2 regions of the Mesorhizobium sp. M0894 genome follow, and region 1 is predicted to be linked to the other one. Evidence: predicted binding sites of a transcription regulator. Region 1 holds the regulator's gene; the other holds the start of a gene.

Region 1 (5,228 bases):
GCCGGTTCCACGCTTTGATGCCCCGTCGCTGCCGGCGAGCGACCCAGCAACGGTTCTCGTGCCCGCGGCCGAGCCCATCGTGCGCCTACGCCGGCGTTTCCGCCTCCCGTCACCGTCCCGTATCCGCAACGGCGTAACCTCGGCGGTCGGCCTGGAGCTCGACCGTGGGGTCGCCTTCCTGCTGGTGCCGGTGTTCCTCGCATGCGGGGTGGTCGTATATTTTGCGCTGGCGGTGGAGCCGGCCTTTCCACAGCCGATCGCAATCGTCGCCTTGGCAGCCCTCTGTGCCGTCGCCTCGCGGTCGTGGCCCAGAACCCGCCTGTGCTTCATGGCGGCGTTGCTCTGCGCGCTTGGCGTGCTTGCCGCCAAGGTCGAGACCTGGCGTGTCGGAACGCATATGCTCGGTTCCGAAATCTCGACGCGCCTCACGGGTCGCGTCGTATCGTTCGAGCCCATGGCGAGCGGCCGCATCAGGCTGACGATCGATGTGATCTCAACCGCCAGGCCGACACTGCGCTACATGCCGGAACGGGTCCGCGTTTCGGCGATGAAAATACCGGCTGAGCTGACCGCCGGTTCCGAGATCGCCGGCTATGTGCGGCTGCTGCCGCCGACCGGGCCGGTGCGGCCCGACAGCTATGATTTCTCCTTCGACAGCTATTTTGCCGGTATCGGCGGCAGCGGCTTTTTTCTCGGCAATCCGAAAGTCGTGTCGTCGGGCAGCATGCCGTTTGCCGCGCGGCTTTCTTCCGCGATCGAAGACGCGCGCGAATCCATCGCCGACCATATCCGCAGCCGCATCGGCGGCGCCGAGGGCGAGATTGCTGCTGCGCTGATCGTCGGCGTGCGCGCTGGCATTCCCGAGGAGATCAACGAAGCGATGCGGCGTACCGGCATCTACCACATCATCTCCATCTCGGGGCTGCATATGGCGTTGGTCGCCGGCACCATTATGGCGCTGCTGCGCGGCGCCTTTGCGCTGTTTCCCGATTTCTCATCGCGACGGCCGGTCAAGAAATACGCGGCGGCCGCCGCGCTTTTTTCGATTGCGGCCTACCTCGTCTTTTCCGGCATTGTGGTGGCGGCCGAACGCAGCTTCATCATGTTGGCGGTGATGCTTATCGCCGTGCTGTTCGACCGGGCCGCGCTCACCATGCGCAACCTGGCGATCTCGGCCATCGCGGTCATTCTGGTGTCGCCGCACGAGGTGGTCGGTCCGAGCTTCCAGATGTCCTTCGCCGCGACGGCGGCCCTTGTCGGCGCCTATGCAGGCTGGTCCGATTACCGCGCCGGCGGGGCCACCACGCCGCCGCCCCGGCGGTCGCCGCTACGCTTTGCCACTAGAAAGGTACTGCTGGGCATGGGCGGCCTGGCGATGACCTCGATCATTGCAGGGAGCGCCACGGCGCTTTTCGCCATATGGCATTTCCAGCGCGTGGCGCCGCTCAGCCTGTTCGCCAATCTGGCCATCATGCCTATTGTCTCACTGGTCGTCATGCCCTTCGCCGTCCTCAGTGCGCTGGCGATGCCGTTCGGCGCGGATGGGCCTTTCCTCTACGTGATGGGCAAGGGGCTGACGGCGATGATCGCCCTGTCCGGGTGGATCTCCGAGCGCTCGCCGATCGATGCGGTCGGGCTGATTTCGCTGAGATCTGTCCTTTTGGTGACGATCGCCCTCGTCATTGCCAGCATGGCGACGACCTGGTTGCGGCTCGTGGCCCTTCCTTTTGCGCTCGCCGGCTTGCTAACGACAACGCAGACGCGCGTACCCGATGTATTGATCTCGGAGGACGCACGGCTCGTCGCGCTGCCGATCGGCAGCGGGGAACTCGCGGTCAACCGGGCACGCCCGAATGAGTTCACCATCGACAACTGGAAACGCGCGCTCACATCAGAGGCTATCGTCGCGCCGGAAACACCTGGAAAGAACGATCCGCAATTCGACATTGCCGATCCGGCCGACTTACCGCCGGGCATGCCGTTCATTTGCACGGACGGTCTCTGCCTTGCCAGGCATCCATCCGGCGCGATCATCGCGCTAGCCAATGACCGCGAAACTGCACGGCCAGCCTGCGCCTTTGCCAGCTTGATCGTCATCGACGACGCCACCGCCCATAATCCCTGCTACTACGACCGGCTGGTCCTCGTCGTCACCAAACGGCAACTGGCGCGCGCGGGAAGTGCGGCCGTCTATTTCGATCCACAAGCGGCAACACGCGCCGAAATCCGCTTCGCCGTCGAAAAATCATACCGGCCCTGGCACGTGCAGCGGAAATTTTCACGCGCGGCGCGGGGCATGCCGCCATACCGCAGAGCCGACAAGCCAAAAGCCGGCGCCAAGGGCGCAGCTCAGTAGCGGCGGATCAGCCCAACGAGCTTGCCCTGCACCTTGACCCTGTCTGGTCCGAAGATGCGCGTCTCGTAGGCCGGATTGGCGGCTTCCAGGGCGATCGAGGCGCCCTTGCGGCGGAACCGCTTCAGCGTCGCTTCTTCCTCGTCGACCAGTGCCACCACGATCTCACCGGGGCTCGCCGTATCGGCATTGCGGATGATCACCGTGTCGCCGTCGAAAATGCCAGCCTCGATCATCGAATCGCCTTTGACCTCGAGCGCATAATGCTCGCCGCCCATGATCATGTCCGGCGGCACCGAGATCGAATGCGTCTGGTGCTGGATGGCATCGATCGGCACACCAGCGGCGATGCGGCCCATCACCGGGATAGACACGGCGGCGACGACATCGTCGTCATTGCCGGCTGCAGGGACGCGCGACGATGTCGGCTTGCCTTGCCGAGGACCTTGCCCAAGACTGCCCTGGATGACACTCGGCGAGAACTTGCGTGCCGCATTGAGGCCGGGGGCGATCGAATCGGGCAGGCGCAGCACCTCCAGCGCACGGGCCCTGTTGGGCAAACGGCGAATGAAGCCGCGCTCCTCCAGCGCCGTAATCAGCCGGTGGATTCCCGATTTGGAAGCCAGGTCGAGCGCTTCCTTCATCTCGTCGAAGGAGGGCGGGATACCGCTTTCCTTCAGCCTTTCGTGGATGAACATAAGCAGTTCGTGTTGTTTGCGTGTCAGCATAGCGACCCCCAACAGAATCAGAAAAACAAACCCAGAACAAACACTATCTGTTCCAGTTGTGTTCCGCAACTGTTTAAAGTTTAATGAATGTGTTAGGGCTCGGGTAACGATACCACTCGCCAAACCGGGACGCTGCATTTTCACCGCCGCGGGCCTCATCGCCTTGATTCTGCTTTCGTTTGCGGCCTCTGGGTTTCCAGAAGGCGGCACTGGTATCGGCCGTCAGCCGGCAAAGGGGCACGGAATTGAAGCCGTATCGACTGTGCGGTTTGGTCAATGCACCGTGAACGAAACGAACTCAAAACGCCAACCTTGGGTTGGCTTGGCTCCTGGTTTCCACCGCATGGTCAGGCAACTTGTCGCCGGTGGAGCCTTGCTGCGCGATACCAGGTAATGGAGAACCGCTCGTGACCGATGGATGCCGTCGATGCGTGTCCGGCGTTGCGGTGAATCTTGGGGAGCAGACAAATCATGACAGGAATTCCCGATCTCGTGGCCATAAGGGCGATGGATGCTGCAGATCCGCTGCGCGCGATGCGGGACCGCTTTGTGCTGCCGCAAGGAGTGATCTATCTCGACGGCAATTCGCTAGGGGCCGCTTCGCGTGCCGCTTTCGATGAATTGAGCAAGGCAGTGACCGAAGAATGGGCGCATGATCTCATCCGCGCCTGGAACACGGCCGGCTGGTTCAACATGCCGCTCGAACTTGGCGACCAGCTCGGGCGCCTGATCGGTGCCGCGGCCGGCCAGACGGTGGTCTGCGACACGACATCGGTCAACATCTACAAGCTGCTGCACGCCGCCATGGCCATGCGGCCGGAGCGGCAGGTCATCGTCGCCGAGGGCGACAGTTTTCCGACAGACCTCTACATGGCTGAGGGTGTGGTTTCGACGCGAAAAGATACGCTGCTGCGCCTCTCGGGGGTCGACGCGCCGAGCATCGAAGAGCTGATCGACGAACGCACCGCCGTGGTGCTGGTCAACCACGTCAACTACAAGTCGGGCGAACTGCGCGACATGCCGGCGCTGACGCGCAGGGCCCAGGAAGCCGGGGCGATGATCGTCTGGGATCTCTGCCACACCGCCGGTGCGATGCCAGTCGAGCTCGACACGGCGAACGCCGATTTTGCCGTTGGCTGCACCTACAAATATCTGAATGGCGGACCGGGCGCGCCTGCCTTCATCTATGCGGCTGAGCGGCATCTTGCCGACATCCAGCAGCCGCTCACCGGCTGGTGGGGCCATGCACGGCCCTTCGCCTTCGAGCCAGGCTATGCGGCCGGCACCGGCATCCGCCGGTTTCTGTGCGGCACCCAGCCGGTCCTGTCTATGCGCACGCTGAAGGGCGCGCTCGACATCTGGAACGATGTCGACATGACGGCGGTGCGCAAGAAGAGCATCGCGCTGGCCGATCTGTTCATCGAGCTTGTCGAGGCAAAGTGCGGCACTTACGGGCTAACGCTCGAAAGCACGCGCGACGGGGAAAAACGCGGCAGCCAGATTTCATTCATGCACGAGCATGGCTACCAGATCATGCGCGCGCTGATCGAACGTGGCGTGATCGGCGATTTTCGCGCGCCATCGACCATGCGCTTCGGCTTCACCCCGCTCTATGTCGGCTATGCCGATGTCTGGCAGGCCGTCGAAGTGCTTGAGGACATCCTGCGCACCGGTGCGTGGAAGGATGCGCGCTTCGCCATCAAGGCGGCTGTCACTTGAGATTGATGCGAGAGCTGGAATCGTGAGGCTGGCGACGACGCGCCGCGCGATGCTCACGGTCGTTGCAAGGCCATATTGCCAGGGGAGGGCGCAGGGTGTTCGAACGTCACATTGCCGATTGGGACAACGCCTATGCCAACGGCGCCAACATAGCCGGCAGCGATCGCTGGCCGGCGGCCTGGGTCGAGCCCGCGCGGGTTTTTCGCGACGTGCTTTCGACCGAGGGCCGGGCGCGGCTCGACATGGCCTATGGCGATGGCCCACGCAACCGGCTCGATCTTTTCCTGCCGGCCACCAAGCCCAAGGGGCTCGTGGTGTTCGTCCATGGCGGCTACTGGATGGCATTCGACAAGAGTTTCTGGTCGCATCTTGCCGCTGGCGCTGTTGATCGCGGCTATGCCGTGGCGATGCCGTCCTACACGCTCTGT
Region 2 (5,228 bases), on a different contig from region 1:
GATCGAGCACGACATGAAAATATCGGTATGTCTGACCGGCTCCGGGGTTTCACGGAAGGGCGGGCAGGGCCTGAAGCCGAACGACTCATACACGGCAATGGCGTTTTTCATGTAGAACGTCGTGTGGATCAATACCGTCCGGATTCGGCCTTTCCGGATCTCCGCCAGCGCGGCCCCCATCAGCGCCCGGCCGATTCCTTTTCCGCGAAACGACGCGTCGACAAAAAACTTGTGAATCTCCGCCGTATGGTCGTCGAACTGGTCAAGGCGAGGCAGCCCGCCGGTAGGTTCTCCGATCGCGCGATAAACGCCATGGCATCTGGCGCGCCGAACTTCGCTGCCAGCGAACTGCCGCTCCTTTCGGGGTGGAAGATGGTCCTCACGTCCTCCTCCGAGACGCCGTAAGGCTGCACGGCGTCGACATCCCATTGTGCAAGCTTGCGGCAAAGCCCGGCCATGGTCTCGAAGTCTTCGGCACTGCGTGCCGGCGAAACAGAAATCATCCCCGCCTCAGCCCCGGTTAGGTGCATGACCGTAACATATGCGATCATCGGGCGCGAACCCGCAACCGTACTTCCAGCGAGCAGCAGAAGCACTACGCCGCCTGTGCCATCCGCTCCGAGCTCATGCGGTAGGAAATCGCCTCGGCCAGATGGATGCGGCCGACCGTTTCGCTGGCCTCGAGATCGGCCAGCGTCCGCGCCACCTTCAAGACGCGGTGGTAGGCTCTTGCCGAAAAGCCGAGCTTTTCGCTGGCGTCCCTCAGTAGCGACAGGCCGGCGGCATCGGGCATGGCGATCTCCTCGATAACCGACGGTGAGCAATGCGCGTTGGTGGTGGCGGAGGTCGCGCCGAGCCGTTCGAAACGCTCACGCTGGATCGTACGGGCACGGGCGACGCGCAGTGCCACGGCTGCACTCTTCTCCGCCCGGTCCGGCCGGATCAGATCGCTGGCCGAAACCGCCGGTACCTCGATCCTGAGATCGATGCGATCGAGCAGCGGGCCGGAAATGCGCGCCTGGTAGTCGGTGCGGCAGCGGTCGCCGCGCAGGCAGCGATAGCCCGGCTCGCCGGCCATGCCGCAACGGCACGGGTTCATCGCCGCGACAAGCTGGATACGCGCCGGATAGGTGACGCGATGATTGGCGCGCGCGATCATGCAGTCGCCGGTCTCCAGCGGCTGGCGCAGCGCATCGAGCGCCTGCGGCGAGAATTCGGGAAACTCGTCGAGGAACAGCACGCCGTGATGGGCAAGCGAGGCCTCGCCCGGCCGCACGCGCAAGCCGCCGCCGACCATCGCCGCCATCGAGGCCGAATGATGCGGCGCGCGGAACGGCCGCCGGTCGGTGAGCTTTCCTTCGCCGAGTTCGCCGGCCACCGACGCGATCATCGAGACTTCGAGCAATTCCTTCGGCGCAAGCGGCGGCAGGATCGACGGCAGCCGCTGCGCCAGCATCGATTTGCCGGACCCGGGCGGACCGACCATCAGCAGATTGTGGCCGCCGGCTGCCGCCACCTCCAGCGCCCGCTTGGCGGTCTCTTGCCCCTTGATGTCGGCAAGGTCGGGCAGGTCGCGCGCCGAAGCATGGATGCCGGCTTCCGGCCGCGACAGGACCTGCGTGCCGCGAAAATGATTGGCGATGGCGATCAGGCTGCGCGGCGCCAATATGTCGAAATCCTTGCCGGCCCACGCCGCTTCCGGCCCGCAGGCGAACGGGCAGATCAGGCCCTTGCCTTCGGCATTGGCGCCGATCGCCGCCGGCAGCGCGCCGGCCACCGCGGCAATGGTGCCGTCGAGCGATAATTCGCCAAGCACGACATAGCCGGCCAGCATGTCGCCCGGAATGGCGCCGAGTGCCGCCATCAAACCGAGCGCGATCGGCAGATCGTAATGGCTGCCCTCCTTGGGCAGATCGGCAGGCGCCAGATTGACGGTGACCTTCTTCGACGGCATCGACAGGCCGGATGCATGCAGCGCCGCCTGCACCCGCTCGCGGCTTTCGGCTACAGCCTTGTCGGCCAGGCCGACGATGTGCATGTTGACCTTGCCCGGCGCGATCATCACCTGCACGTCGACCGGCACGGCCTCGATGCCTTGGAAAGCAACCGTGCGAACCCGCGCCACCATGTCTTCACCCCGGCTGCAGGCTTGCCCCAAGCCCTTGCGATCATGCCGCGAACGGCGTCACCGGAGACAACCACAGATTTCCGGCGAAGGCAAGAACATTTGGGGAACGGCTGAACGCAGCGGCTCCAATGGGTTGCAACGCGGCCGCTCCGAAGCGAGACTAGTTACGCTTGCCCTCCACCGCATCCCAGAACAGGCTGGCGATGTCGGCGCCGCCGAAGCGCTTCACTTCGCGTATGCCGGTCGGTGAGGTCACGTTGATCTCGGTCATGTAGTCGCCGATGACGTCGATGCCGACGAGGATGAAGCCGCGCTCCCTCAGCCACGGGCCGATGCGGGCACAGATCTCGCGTTCGCGCTCTGTCAGCTCGGTCTTTTCGGCGCGGCCGCCGACATGCATGTTGGAGCGCGAATCGTGCTCGGCCGGCACGCGGTTGATGGCGCCGACCGGCTCGCCGTCGATCAGGATGATGCGTTTGTCGCCGGCGCGCACCTCCTTGAGGTAGCGCTGCACGATGTAGGGTTCGCGGAACATCTGGCCGAACATTTCGAGCAGCGAGGCGAGGTTGCGGTCGGCCTCGTGCAGGTGGAAGATGCCGGCGCCGCCATTGCCGTAGAGCGGCTTGACGATGATGTCGCCAAACTCCTTGCGGAAGGCGGCGACTTCGAGCGGATCCTTGGTGATCAGCGTGTCCGGCATCAGGTCGGGAAATTCGGTGACGAAGATCTTTTCCGGGCTGTTGCGCACCCAGGCCGGGTCGTTGACCACCAGCGTCTTCGGATGGATGCGCTCGAGGATATGCGTGGTGGTGATGTAGTTCATGTCGAAGGGCGGATCCTGCCGCAAAAGGATGACGTCCATCTCCGAAAGATCGGTACGGATTTCTTCGCCCAGTGAATAATGGCTGCCCTTCTCGTCGCGGACCTGCATCGCCTCGATGCGGGCAAACACCTTGCCGTCGCGCAGCGACAGCCGGTCGGGCGTGTAGTGGAACAGCTGGTGGCCGCGCCGCTGCGCTTCCAGCGACAGCGCAAACGACGTGTCGCCGGCAATCGACACGGTGGAGATGTGGTCCATCTGGACGGCGACTTTCAGGGGCATGGCAGCTCTCCGGCGCACTTGCAGCGATCCACTTGGATGCACAAAGTACGCTCCAACACTTTTGAATCCATGCATCGTGCTGTCCGAAAATCGATTCCGATTTTCGCGCCGATGCATCGACGACAGCGATATAAGGAAATCGGCGGCTTCTGCCAATCGGCCAAGGTCATGATGAGGCTGCGCTTCGTTTGGCGCAGATCCCAATGCGATGTGCCGTCAGCGATCGAAGACCAGCTTGGAATAGCCGAGGAAGGACAGCGCCATGGCAATCAGCGAGGCGACCGCAAGGGCGATGAGCGGCGACACCGTCGGCAGCGCGAACAGGATGGCGCAATAGACGAGATAATTGACGACGCTGGTGGCAATGCCGACGCCGCCATAGCGTGCGCCCTCTTGCGCGATGCCGCGGCTGGAAGGCGAAAACGTCAGATGGCGGTTGATCAACCAGGTGACGGACAGGGCAAAACCGATCGAAATGATGCGAGCCGCGAATGGTCCGAGCGGCGCTATCGTCAGCACCAGCCAAAGCGCCGCCGCATCGGCGACGAAGCCGACGCCGCCGGCGAAAATGAAGCGGGCGAGGCGTCCCATTCAGGCTCTAGGCCGCGCGCGGGGTCTTGCCCGGTCCGGCCTTCAAAGTCGCGAGGGCGCTTGCACGGTCACGTTCGACGCGACCGGAAGGCATCGACAGATAGAAGATGCGCTTCTGCTCGGCCCGGCCGCGCGACACCGAATCGAGGATTACCCCGGTCACCGCCGCCAGCATCGACAGCAGCAGCAGCCCGACCGACAGCACCCAGGTCGGCATGCGCGGCACAAGCCCGGTTTCGGCGAACTCGATCAGCACCGGCGCCATCAGGAACAGGCTCGATGCCAGGAAGAACACCGAAAAAGCGCCGAAGAAACGCAGCGGCTGTGTCTCCTTCATCAGCATGGCGAACATCCACAGGATCTTCGCGCCGTCGCGAAAGGTCGACAGCTTCGACGAGGAGCCTTCCGGCCGGCGGCCATAGTCGAGCCCGATCTCGCTCACCGGCAATTTGAGCTGCGAGGCGTGCACCGACATTTCGGTCTCGATCTCGAAACCGCCGGAAACGGCGGGAAAGCTCTTGACGAAGCGCCTGGTGAAGGCGCGGTACCCCGAGAAGATATCGGTAAAGTCCGAGCCGAACAGCCGCTTGTAGAGGCTGTTGAAGATGCGGTTGCCGAAGGCATGGCCAGTCCTGCCGGCATCGTCGGCGACGCCGCGCCTGGTGCCCACCACCATGTCGGAGCGCTCGGTCAGCAGCGTGTTGATCAGTTGCGGCGCGTCCTCCGGCGCATAGGTGCCGTCGCCGTCGGCCATCAGATAGATGTCGGCCTCGATGTCGGCGAACATGCGGCGCACGACATTGCCTTTGCCCTGGCGCGGCTCGCGCACCACGATGGCGCCGGCGGCGCGGGCTCGGAGCGCCGTCAGATCGCGCGAATTGTTGTCGTAGACATATATCGCGGCGGCAGGCAGCGTCTCGCGAAAGCGCCGCACCACTTCGCCGATCGTCAGCTCCTCATTGTAGCAAGGCAGGAGCACGGCGATGCTCGGCTCATGGCGCACTTCTTGTGGCATTTTCGTCTCCGGATGCCCTGTGAGGTCCCTGACCGCTCAAACGCCGGCCTCGCTCGGGGCGGCTTTACTATTTATTGAAGCTGTTAAGGCTAGGTTTAAACCGCCCCGTATTCCTTCCAAAGGTCCTGATATGAGCACAGCCGACGATGGCGCCTCCATTTGGAGGTCCGATATCGCGCTGGCGCTGCTTGCCACGCTGCTGGCGCTTGCCGTCAATGCCTTTGCCGGTTTCCCGGAACTGACCAATGCCGGCGGCGACAACGACAATCTGCTGCGCCTTGTCGAAGTTCGCGACATGCTGGCCGGCCAAAGCTGGTTCGATCTGCACCAGTACAGGATGGGCCTGGAAGGCGGCTTCGTCATGCACTGGTCGCGGCTGGTCGATGCGCCGA

What was found. Region 1 encodes LexA, which represses DNA repair genes until DNA is damaged. Its sites were predicted from a motif close to TGTTCNNNNTGTGTTCNG; they were not measured.
Region 2: a site for LexA is predicted at 2,220-2,237, ahead of NKH91_RS27580 (YifB family Mg chelatase-like AAA ATPase). Genes of this name have one in related genera too.

The regions. Positions count from the first base shown of each region.
Region 1 is NZ_JAMYOG010000002.1:300,384-305,611, reverse strand. It holds gene NKH91_RS04790 (ComEC/Rec2 family competence protein) at 1-2,356, shown strand, start outside; gene lexA (transcriptional repressor LexA) at 2,350-3,081, opposite strand; gene kynU (kynureninase) at 3,553-4,800, shown strand; gene NKH91_RS04775 (hormone-sensitive lipase) at 4,896-5,228, shown strand, end outside.
Region 2 is NZ_JAMYOG010000020.1:51,352-56,579, forward strand. It holds gene NKH91_RS27570 (GNAT family N-acetyltransferase) at 1-297, opposite strand, end outside; gene NKH91_RS27575 (hypothetical protein) at 180-596, opposite strand; gene NKH91_RS27580 (YifB family Mg chelatase-like AAA ATPase) at 596-2,128, opposite strand; gene gshB (glutathione synthase) at 2,289-3,230, opposite strand; gene NKH91_RS27590 (GtrA family protein) at 3,447-3,821, opposite strand; gene NKH91_RS27595 (glycosyltransferase) at 3,829-4,836, opposite strand; gene NKH91_RS27600 (GtrA family protein) at 4,967-5,228, shown strand, end outside.